Linked DNA regions of Methylobacterium currus. The protein of the gene in region 1 interacts with the protein of each later gene in a pairwise test. Links are inferred from orthologs where the notes say so. Each region holds a gene or a part of one and is shown in the gene's direction. Other genes may lie near its edges.

Region 1 (6,074 bases):
GGTCGGGCATGGCGAGCCAGCCGCCGGGCACCGGCATCGGCGGCAACAACCCGGGCAGCATGGGCTCGACCGGCTCGCAGGGGTCGAGCGGCGGCAATATGGGCCCCGGCCCGACCGTGAAGCGCGACGGCCCGACCGGCAGCGGCTCGCCCGGCACCGGCCCCGGTTCTCAGAAGAACGGCACCGCGCGCTGACGCCAGGCGCGTCCCGCGCGTCGGGCCGACACCTGCGTCCCGCGCGTCGGGCCGACACCTGCGTCCCGCGCATTTGCCAGCGTGGGCGCGCACCCCTACGAGACGGTCCCGTCAGCCTCCCGAGGGGGATCCGCCATGCGCATCACCGCCATCCGCGACATCGTCGCGCCGATCAAGTCGGACATCGCCAACGCCTGGATCGACTTCTCGACCATGACGGCGAGCGTGGTCGCGGTGGTGACCGACGCCGTGGTCGACGGGCGCCCGGTCGTCGGCTTCGGCTTCAACTCGAATGGCCGCTACGCCCCGCAAGGCCTGCTGCACGAGCGCTTCATCCCGCGCCTCCTGGCGGCGCCCCCCGCGGATCTCCAGGGCGAGGACGGGCTCGTCGACCCCCACCGGGCCTGGGCGGCGATGATGAAGAACGAGAAGCCCGGCGGCCACGGCGAGCGCTCGGTGGCGGTCGGGGTGCTCGACATGGCCCTGTGGGACGCGCTCGCCAAGGCGAAGGGCGTGCCGCTGTGGCGGCTGCTCGCCGACCGCTACCGCGGCGGCGAGGCCGATCCCAAGGCCTGGGTCTACGCCGCCGGCGGCTACTACTATCCGGGCAAGGGCCTCGACGCCCTCAAGGACGAGATGCGCTCCTATCTCGACCGCGGCTACAGCACCGTGAAGATGAAGGTCGGGCTGGTGCCGCTCGAGGAGGACATCGCCCGGATCGAGGCGGTCCTGAGCGTGCTCGGCGGCGACGGGTCCCGCCTCTGCGTCGACGTCAACGGGCGCTTCACGCTCGAAGAGGCGATCCGCTTCGGCCGGGCGGTCGCACCCTACGGGCTGCGCTGGTACGAGGAGCCGGTCGATCCCCTCGACTACCTGGCTCATGCGGCACTCGCCACGACCTATGACGGGCCCCTCGCCACCGGCGAGAACCTCTTTTCGCATCAGGACGCCCGCAACCTGATCCGCCACGGGGGCTTGCGGCCGGACCGGGACATCCTGCAATTCGATCCCGCCCTGTCCTACGGGCTGGTCGAGTATCTGCGCACCCTCGAGGTTCTTCGCGCCCATGGCTGGTCGCCGCGCCGCTGCGTGCCCCATGGCGGCCACCAGTTCGCGCTCAACATCGCGGTCGGCCTCGGCCTCGGCGGCAACGAGAGCTACCCGGACGTCTTCGCCCCCTTCGGCGGCTTCGCCGACGCGGTGCCGGTGGAGGACAGCCGGGTCGCGATGCCGGACGTGCCAGGCATCGGCTTCGAGGCGAAGACCGCGCTCTACGCGGTGATGCGGCCGCTGGAGCGGGAGTGAGCGCCCGGCCCGCTCCTGCTCGCCACGACACGGGATGGACCGGTCTCCCGGCTCCAGGGCCGATCCGGGGGCCCTGGGCGGAGGGAGGCTTGCGGCACGGTACGCGATCGAAGGCCGCCTGCCGCGAGGCGGTGCCGCTCGGCTCGCGTCACCGGATCGGCACGATCGCCGGCGGCATGCGCGGCCCATCACGCCCGCATATTCGATTACGTCTATACAAATACGATATTCATTCCCATGGTGAATGAATAGCTTGCGCCCTAAAAATCCCCATCCAGCACATCGTCTTGCCGGAGGCAGACCGTCCGAGGATGAAACGGTCCGCGGGATCTTTCGCTCATGTGTGCGGCGCCCGTAAAACGACTGCATTGACCGGCCTCGCCGGAGAAGCGCACAAGGCCGGGACGGGGCCCGACCACCGGGGGTCGAGCGAGGCGACGGGAGAAGCGGACCACCATGATCGGGGACGTCGAGGGAAGACGCGGCGCCGGGACGGCGCGGCCGTCCCTGCCGGTGACGGCGGACATGGTCGGCACCTGGTCGTGGGACATCGCCGGCGACCGGATGCATGCCGACGATGTCGCCGGCAGCCTGTTCGGGGCCGATCTCGACCGCCTGGCGAAGGGCGCGCCCTTGCGGGTCTTCGCGGCCTGCATCCATCCCGACGACCGCGACGCCGTCATCGCCCGGATGCAGCACGGCGCGGCGGAAGGCGGCTCGTTCGTGGCCGAGTTCCGGGTGCGGGATGCCGCCGGCCGGACGCTGTGGGTGCTCTCCCGCGCCCGCTACGAGCGCGGCCGCGACGGCCGCCCGGCCCGGGCGCACGGCATCCTGGTCGACATGACCGGCAGCGCGCTGAGCGACACCGCCTACGGCCACTGCGTCGATGCGCGGCCGGACTCCCCCCTGGAGCAGGCCGCCGAGGCCTGCATCGCCGCCCGCGAGGCCCTGGCGAGCGCGGACCGGCCGTTCCTCCTCAAGATCCTCGACATGCTGCTCCTGGAACTCGGCCGGGAGATCGGCAAGAGCCTGCGCCGGGCCACGCTGCGCCGCCTGAGCTGACGAGAGCGGCGCGGCGCATCGCCGACGGGGCGACGCGCCGCCTTGTGGGCCGGGTCCGGGCTGGGTATGGGCCGGGTCTCAGGGCCGTCCGGCCCGCCAGAGACTCAACGGGCGATGATCGGCAAGCTGAAGGGCGTCGTGGATTCCTACGGCGAGGATTTCGTGATCCTCGACGTGCACGGCGTCGGCTACGTGGTGCATTGCTCGGCCCGCACGCTGCAGCGCCTGCCCCCTATCGGCGAGGCGGCGGAGCTGGCGATCGAGACCCATGTGCGCGAGGACATGATCCGCCTCTACGGCTTCCGGGCCGATGCGGAGCGCGAGTGGTTCCGCCTGCTCCAGACGGTGCAGGGCGTCGGCACCCGGGTCGCCCTCGGGGTGCTCTCGGTGATGGAGCCGGGCGACCTCGCCACCGCCATTGCCACCGGCGACAAGGGCGCGGTCGCCCGCGCCCCCGGCGTCGGCCCCCGCCTCGCCGCCCGGCTGGTGGCCGAGCTGAAGGACAAGGCCCCGGCCTTCTCAGCCATAGACCCGGCCCTGATCCAGCTTACCGGGGCGGTGGAGGACAACACCGCGCCCCAGCCGGTGGCTGACGCGATCTCGGCGCTCGTCAATCTCGGCTACGCCCAGGTCCAGGCCTCGGCGGCGGTGGCCGCGGCGCTGAAGGGGGCCGGCGAAGGCGCGGCGGCGATGGAGGCCAAGACCCTGATCCGCCTGGGCCTGCGTGAACTGGCGCGGTGATCGGGCCCGGGCGGTCTGATCAGACCCGGAAGTCGAACACCGCCGCCTGGCTGCCCTTCGTCGTGCTCCCGCTGCCGCTCGCGCCGTAACCACTCGCCTGGGTCTGCGCCTGCGAGTCCTGCACCTGCTTCAGGAAGCTCGCGAGGAGATCGCTGGCGTCGGTGGTGGCGGAGGCCGTGTCGGTCGAGCCCGCCGTGTCGGCGCCGCCGGAGGGCGGCGGGCCGGGGGGAGGACCGCCGGCGCCGCCGACGCCACCGCGATCCCCGTCGCGGCCACCGCCCTTCTGAGACGACAGCAGGCTCTTGAGCGTCGTCGCCTGGTCGCTCGTCAGGGCGCCTTTGGTGACCTCGGCGCCGATGAGGTCGTCCATCCGGCTCCTGGCCTGCGCCGGGTCGAGGCGGGTGCCGCCACGGGTGCCGGAGGTGCCCGATATCGCTTGGTCGATATCCTGGACCGCGCTCGTGAGCGCGCTCGCGTCGGTGTCGCCGAGGCTGCCGGCCTGCTGCTGCGCCGAGATCTGGTCGAGGAGCCGCTGCTTGGGCCCGCCGGCCTTCTCGACCCTGGGCTGACTGATCGGCTGGGCGGCGGCGCTGGATGCGGAGACGGTGGTCATGGGGCGGGGACCTCGCGTGGACGGGGACGATCCGTCATCCCCGATGCGGGTCAGAGTGCGTCCGGCGCGGCTTAAGAGAACTTTCGCCGACGCAAGAGAAAGGTTTCCTTCCGTTGCGCCGCGCCGTGACGCAACGAGACGCTACATCTTCGCCGGACGTATCCGGTGGCGCGGCGTCCGAACGGATCGTTCGCGAGCCGTGTCAGGCGGCCCGGGCCGCCGGCTGGCGCGGCACGGCGCCGGGCGCCCGCGGCAGTTCGAGCCGCACGCACAGGCCCTGCGGAGCCCGGTTCTCCAGGCTGAACGCGCCGCCATGCGACTGGGCGATGGCGCTCGCGATCGACAGGCCGAGGCCGAAGCCGCCGGCCTCGTTGAGGGTGCGGGCGCGGTCGCCGCGCACGAAGGGCTGGAGCATCAGGGCGCGCTCCTCCTCCGGGATCCCCGGGCCCTCGTCCAGGATCTCGACCGCGACGCGGCCCGGCCCGGCCTCGACGAGGCGCACGGTGGCGCCGCCGGCATATTTCACCGCGTTGTCGATCAGGTTGGTGAGCGCCCGCTGCAACTCGCCGGAGGAGCCGCGCACCAGGGCCGGCCGCAGGTCCTCGGCCCGCACCGCCTCGCCGATATCGGCGAAGCCGTCGCAGACCGTCTGCACCACCGAGGCGAGATCGATCAGGCTCAGGCCCTCGCGGGACTGGCCGTCGCGCACGAAGGACAGGGCCGCCTCGACCAGCGCGTTCATCTGGTCGAGGTCGCGCAGGAACTGCCGGCGCAGGGTCTCGTCCTCCAGGAACTCCGCCCTGAGGCGCAGGCGGGTGATCGGCGTGCGCAGGTCGTGGCTGATCGCCGCCAGCATGTGGGTGCGGTCGTCGATCAGGCGCAAGACCCGGTCGCGCATCCGGCCCAGCGCCCGGGACACCGCCAGCACCTCCTCCGGCCCGCGCTGCGGCAGCGGCCGCGCCTCGGTGGCGGTGCCGAAGGCCTCTGCCGCCTCGGCCAGCCGCGCGAGCGGCGCGGTGAGCGCCCGGGTCGCCCAGATCGACAGCAGCGTCAGCGAGAGGGCGAGGAAGACCAGGGTGATCAGCACCGCGCTGGTCAGCGGCGGGTGCGGCAGCGGCAGGGGCGGCAGGTCGGCGGCGAGCTGCAGGCCGCCCGGCCCGGCGATGCGCAGGTGCAGGGCGCCGGCGGGCTGGTGCTCGGCCGCGACGCCGTAACCGGGCCCCAAGGCCGCGCGCAGGCCCGTGATCTCCGGCACGTCGGCGCTCGACGGGCTAGGCGCGTTCGGCTCGTTGGCGGGCAGCAGGGTCAGGTGGAGGGAGGAGGCGCTGTGGCGGGCCGCCGCCACCACGTCGGCCCGGTCTTCCGCCGGCGCGGCCGCCACCATGTGGACCACGGTGACGAGGCGGTTGGCCAGCGCGCTCGGGCGCTCGTCGGAGCGGCGCAGCTCCGGGCGCAGCAGCAGGAAGGCCACCGTCACGACGACGTGGGTGACCACGATCGCGGCGACCACCAGGAGGGCGAGCTGCCCGGCGATGCGGCCCGGCAGGGGCCCCTTCCCGGTCATGTCGAGACCACCTCCGGCGTGAACAGGTAGCCGCCGGAGCGGATGGTCTTGATCATCTCCGGGTTGCGGGGATCGCGCTCGATCTTCTGGCGGATGCGGCTCACCAGCACGTCGATGCTGCGCTCGAACGGCCCGGGCGCCCGGCCCTGCGTCAGGTCGAGGAGCTGGTCGCGGGAGAGCACCCGGCCCGGCCGCAGGCACATGGCGTGCAGGAGGTCGAACTCGGCCCCGGTGAGCGCCACCTGGGCGCCCTCCGGGTTGAGGAGCTGGCGCAGGCCCGCATCGAGCACGAAGCCCGCGAAGGCGTGGCGGCGCACGCCCTCGTCGTCGCGGCCCTGGGACGCGGCGCCGCGGCGCAGGATCGCACGGATGCGGGCCAACAGTTCGCGCGGGTTGAAGGGCTTGGCCAGGTAGTCGTCGGCCCCGATCTCGAGCCCGACGATCCGGTCGATCTCCTCGCTCTTCGCCGTGAGCATCAGGATCGGCATGCCGGAGCCGGCGCGCAGGCGCCGGCAGATCGACAATCCGTCCTCGCCCGGCAGCATCAGGTCGAGGACGATCAGGTCGACGCGGGAATCGGCCAGGAGCCGGTCCA
Region 2 (4,390 bases), 120 kb from region 1 along the record:
GGCAGAGCCCGGGCGTGGCGCCCTATCGCGGCCAGCACGGGCTCCGCGCCGAGAAGGGCTGGTGGGACAAGGCCTAACGCAGGGGTAGCGCGAGGCAGACCGCCACCAGGATCACCGCGTAGGCGACGGTCCGGAACATCCGGTCGGAGGCGAGGCGAAAGCCGTGCGATCCGGCCGCGAGGCCGAGACCGTAGGGCAGGAGCAGCGGCAGGGCCTCGGCGAAGCGGGGCCCCGACAGCACCCCGGTCGCCGTGAACACGACGCCCGACACCAGGGTCGAGAGGCCGAAATAGGCCATCAGGTTGTCGCGCACCTGGGCTCCCGAGGCGCGCTGGCTGGCGAGCCAGAACACCGCGAGCGGCATGCCGCCGAGCGCGGCAAAGCCGCTCGCCAGCCCCGAGGCGCCCCCGGTGGCGAGCGAGAGCGGCAGCGACGGGACGCCGCGATAGCGCCAGCCCGAGACGAGCGCCGCCAGCGCCAGCAGGATCGCGCCCGCGGTGATCCAGCGGGTCAGGTCCGGATCGAGCCGGGTGAGGAGCCAGACGCCGACCGGCAGCAGCAGGGTGGAGCCGACGAGCAGCGGAACGACCTCGCGCCAGGTCGCCCGCGGGGCGGAGCGGAGGCCGAACCACAGCGAGAACGGCGCGTCGACGACCCAGATCAGCCCCACCGCCGCCGCCGGACCGACCGCGGCGGCCGCCACCGGCACGAACACCATCGCGAAGCCGAAGCCGGTGAAGCCGCGCACCAGACCGCCGACCAGGGCGGCGAGGAACAGGGTGGCGGCCCGGACATCGAGGGGCAGAAGGGTGGCGAGATCGGGCGACATGAGGCCACCACGCCGCCACGGCTACGGTTCGTCAAGGTGTCGGCCGCAAGAGTGCGAGGCGTGTTCACGGAACGTCCCGCGGTGGCGGCGCAGTCGTTTCCCGGCTACAGAACGGCGCGCTTCGCGCCGGGACGGATTCGCGGCATGATGCGGGCGCCGCCTGCACCCATTGCAAGGATATCCACGCGGCGATGAGCGAACCCATCCGCATCCTCGGCATCGATCCGGGCCTGCGCCGCACCGGCTGGGGCCTGATCACCGTCACGGGCACCCGCCTCGCCTTCGTGGCGAGCGGCACCGTGACCTCGAACGGCGACGACGACCTCGCCACCCGCCTGCGCACCCTGCACGAGGGCCTGACCAAGGTCGTCGCCACCCTACTGCCCGACGAGGCGGCGGTGGAGGAGACCTTCGTCAACAAGGACGCGCAGGCGACTCTGAAGCTCGGCCATGCCCGCGCCGTGGCCCTGCTGGTGCCGGCCCTCGCCGGCCTGCCAGTGGCGGAATACGCCGCCAACCTGGTGAAGAAGACCGTGGTCGGCGCCGGCCACGCCGAGAAGGACCAGGTCGGCGCCATGGTGCGCTTCCTCTTGCCGAAGGCCACCGCCGACACCGCGGACGCTGCCGACGCGCTGGCGGTGGCGATCACCCATGCGAGCCACCGGGCGGCACGGGCCCGGGCCGCGACCCACGCCGCGGCGGCAGGACCCGCGGCGGCGCGGATCGCCCGCGCAGTCGCGCGGGGTTAGGGTGGAAACCCGGTCGGCTCAGCGGCGCGAGCGGCTGCGCCCGAGGTGATCCTTCGGAACATCCGCTTACCGCCCGTCTCGGCGACCCTGCCCGGGATCACCGCGCGATGATCTCGCGGATGCGGGCCGCCAGGGCATCGACGGCGAACGGCTTGGTCAGCACCGCCATGCCGGGGTCGAGCTCGCCATTGGTGAGAAGCGCGTTCTCGGCATAGCCCGTGATGAACAGCACCTTGAGGTCCGGCCGGGTCGTGCGCGCCGCATCCGCCATCTGGCGACCGTTCAGGCCGCCGGGCAGCCCGACATCGGTGACGAGGAGGTCGATCCGCGCGTCGGATTGAAGGATCGTGAGCCCGCCTGCCCCGTCGGCCGCCTCCAGAGCGGTGTAGCCGAGTTCGCCGAGCACGTCCGTCACCAGCATGCGGACGCTGGGCTCGTCGTCCACGACCAGCACCGTCTCGCCGGCCTCGGCGACCGGGATCAGGCCGCCCTGCGGCAGCGCCTCGTCGCGCTCCGCCTCGCCCCCGTGGCGGGGCAGGTAGATGCTGACCGTCGTGCCTTCGCCCACCGTGGAGTGGATGCGGACCTGGCCGCCCGACTGCTTGGCGAAGCCGTAGATCATCGACAGGCCGAGGCCCGTGCCCCGGCCGAGCGGCTTGGTGGTGAAGAACGGGTCGAACGCCTTGGCGACCACCTCCGGCGCCATGCCGGTGCCGGTATCGGCGACGCTGAGCGACAGGTACTCGCCGTCCGGCATGTCCTGCCGTCGGGCCGCATGCGGGTCGATCCGGCGGTTGGCGGTCTCGATGACGATGCGCCCGCCCTCCGGCATCGCGTCGCGCGCGTTGATGCAGAGGTTGAGGAGGGCGTTCTCCAGCTGGGACGGGTCCACCAGGGCCGGCCAGAGATCGTCCGGACCGGCCATCTCGAGCTGCACGCCGGGTCCGACCGTGCGCTGGATCAGGTCGAGCATGCCCCCGACCAGGGCGTTCACGTCGGTCCCCTTCGGCGCGAGCGTCTGCCGGCGCGAGAAGGCCAGGAGGCGGTGGGTCAGCGCCGCCGCCCGCTTCGTCGCCCCTTGCGCGGCGACCATGTACTTGTCGATCTCGGTCAGGCGGCCCTGGCTGATGCGGGTGTTCATCAATTCCAGGCTGCCGGAGATGCCGGCCAGCAGGTTGTTGAAGTCGTGCGCGAGGCCTCCGGTCAACTGGCCGACCGCCTCCATCTTCTGCGACTGGCGGAGCTGCTCCTCGGCGTTCATCAGCTCGGCCGTGCGCTCGCCGACGCGCTGCTCCAGGGTCTCGGTCAGGGCGCGCAGCTGGGCGATGGCCCGGTCGCGCTCCTGCTCGACGGCGCGGCGCTCCTCGACGTTGAGGAGCACCCCGGGAAAGCTCAGCGGCGTGCCGTCCGGCCCAAAATCGACCCGGCCGTTGGCCTCGATCCAGTAATAGCGTCCGTCCGCCCGGCGCACCCGATACTGATGCGCGTAGGCGCCGCCCCGGGCGACGACCTCGTCGATCGCGGCGGCCAACCCCGCCTGGTCGTCCGGATGCACGGTCGCGACGATCTTGGCGAGGGGGATGCCCTCGCGGCCGAGGGCCGGATCGAGCCCGAAGCTGCGGGCGAATCCCTCGTCGACCGTGAACCGGTCGGTGGGCAGGTCCCAGTGCCACGTACCGATGATGGCACCAGCCTCGAGCGCCAGCTGCACGCGCTCGATATTGGCGCGCGCGAGGGCCTCGCTGGCGCGCAGCCGCTCCTCCGCCTCGCGCCGTACGGTCACGTCGTTGAAGATGATGGCGATCTGCCGGTCGGCGGGGGCACCGACGGGCACGGCCCGCACGTCGAACCAGCGCGAGAAGGCCTTGGCGTAGCTCTCGAAGTTCTCCGGCTCCCTGGTCCTGGCGACGCGACCGTAGGTCTCGAACCAGAACCGTTCGAGTTCCGGCGCGAACTCGGTGACCCACTTGCCGCGCAGATTGACCCCGGCCTCGCGCTCGAAAGCGGGGTTGGCTTCGAGGAACCTGTAATCGACCGGCCGGTCGTCGGCGTCGAACTTGACCTGGACGATGGCGAAGGCGGCATCCACCGTCTCCAGGATCGTCCGGAAGCGCTCCTCGCTGACGCGTAAGGCGGCCTCGGTCGTGCGCAGGCGCAGGACCTCGGCCTCAAGCTCCTCGCGGGACAGGGAATCGAGAACGGCCGCCGACACGAACGATGCTTTCCTCATGCCAACCGCTGGCCGGCGGAGGCCTTGTAAACGATACGAGCGGAGATGCCCCGGACCGGATCATGGGAGTCATGACCGTGCGGACCACGTCAGTTCCGGATCACGATTGCAAGCACCGCGCGACATCGGCCGATAGCGGGACGGGCAGGAGAAGCCGGCCCCGCGAGGCTCTGGCGGCCTCGTACGGCACAATTGCGGGCAATTTACGAGTGCTCGGCAAAGGCTGCGCTCCGCACCGGTTCACGCGAAGGCCGTTCTGGGCGATGCTGGCGAAGACCGTGAGACGGCCGAACTCGGCATGCCGCCGAATGCCGGCGGCTCGGTGAGGGATCACTGACGGCGACCCGTCCACACCGAATCGACGCGCCGGTCGAGCCGGTCGGGCTCCGACCCCAGGCAGCTCTCGCAGAGCCCGTCTCCGGCTCGACACCGCGAATCTCGGCAGACCGGCGTCGCCTCACCGCCGCAGGTCTGCCGAAGGCCCATCAATGCCGGCCGCCGACGAAGGACACGATGCTGCGGTCGAGCCGCCCGGAATAGGTCGAGAGGGTTCCGGCGAGGCCCCGCACCGCGTCGGCGAGG

The links.
Region 2: the proteins of ruvA (region 1) and ruvC interact in binary tests that used the Escherichia coli proteins (3 or more experiments, as listed by UniProt). The link is inferred for Methylobacterium currus from one-to-one orthologs.

Annotation. Positions count from the first base shown.
Region 1 is NZ_CP028843.1:80,852-86,925, forward strand. Bases 1,598-4,488 are described here. They hold ruvA (Holliday junction branch migration protein RuvA), read left to right. Parts: upstream 1,598-2,675; coding sequence 2,676-3,302; downstream 3,303-4,488. Other genes in these bases: DA075_RS00380 (PAS domain-containing protein), read left to right, coding at 1,956-2,561; DA075_RS00390 (hypothetical protein), read right to left, coding at 3,322-3,915; DA075_RS00395 (sensor histidine kinase), read right to left, coding at 4,118-4,488. Also shown: DA075_RS00370 (hypothetical protein), read left to right, coding at 1-194; DA075_RS00375 (mandelate racemase/muconate lactonizing enzyme family protein), read left to right, coding at 330-1,499; more of DA075_RS00395, read right to left, coding at 4,489-5,479; DA075_RS00400 (response regulator), read right to left, coding at 5,476-6,074. UniProt on the Escherichia coli protein: The RuvA-RuvB-RuvC complex processes Holliday junction (HJ) DNA during genetic recombination and DNA repair.
Region 2 is NZ_CP028843.1:202,290-206,679, forward strand. Bases 1-2,799 are described here. They hold ruvC (crossover junction endodeoxyribonuclease RuvC), read left to right. Parts: upstream 1-1,020; coding sequence 1,021-1,578; downstream 1,579-2,799. Other genes in these bases: DA075_RS00955 (urea carboxylase-associated family protein), read left to right, coding at 1-77; DA075_RS00960 (TSUP family transporter), read right to left, coding at 74-829; DA075_RS00970 (ATP-binding protein), read right to left, coding at 1,676-2,799. Also shown: more of DA075_RS00970, read right to left, coding at 2,800-3,790; DA075_RS00975 (methyl-accepting chemotaxis protein), read right to left, coding at 4,294-4,390.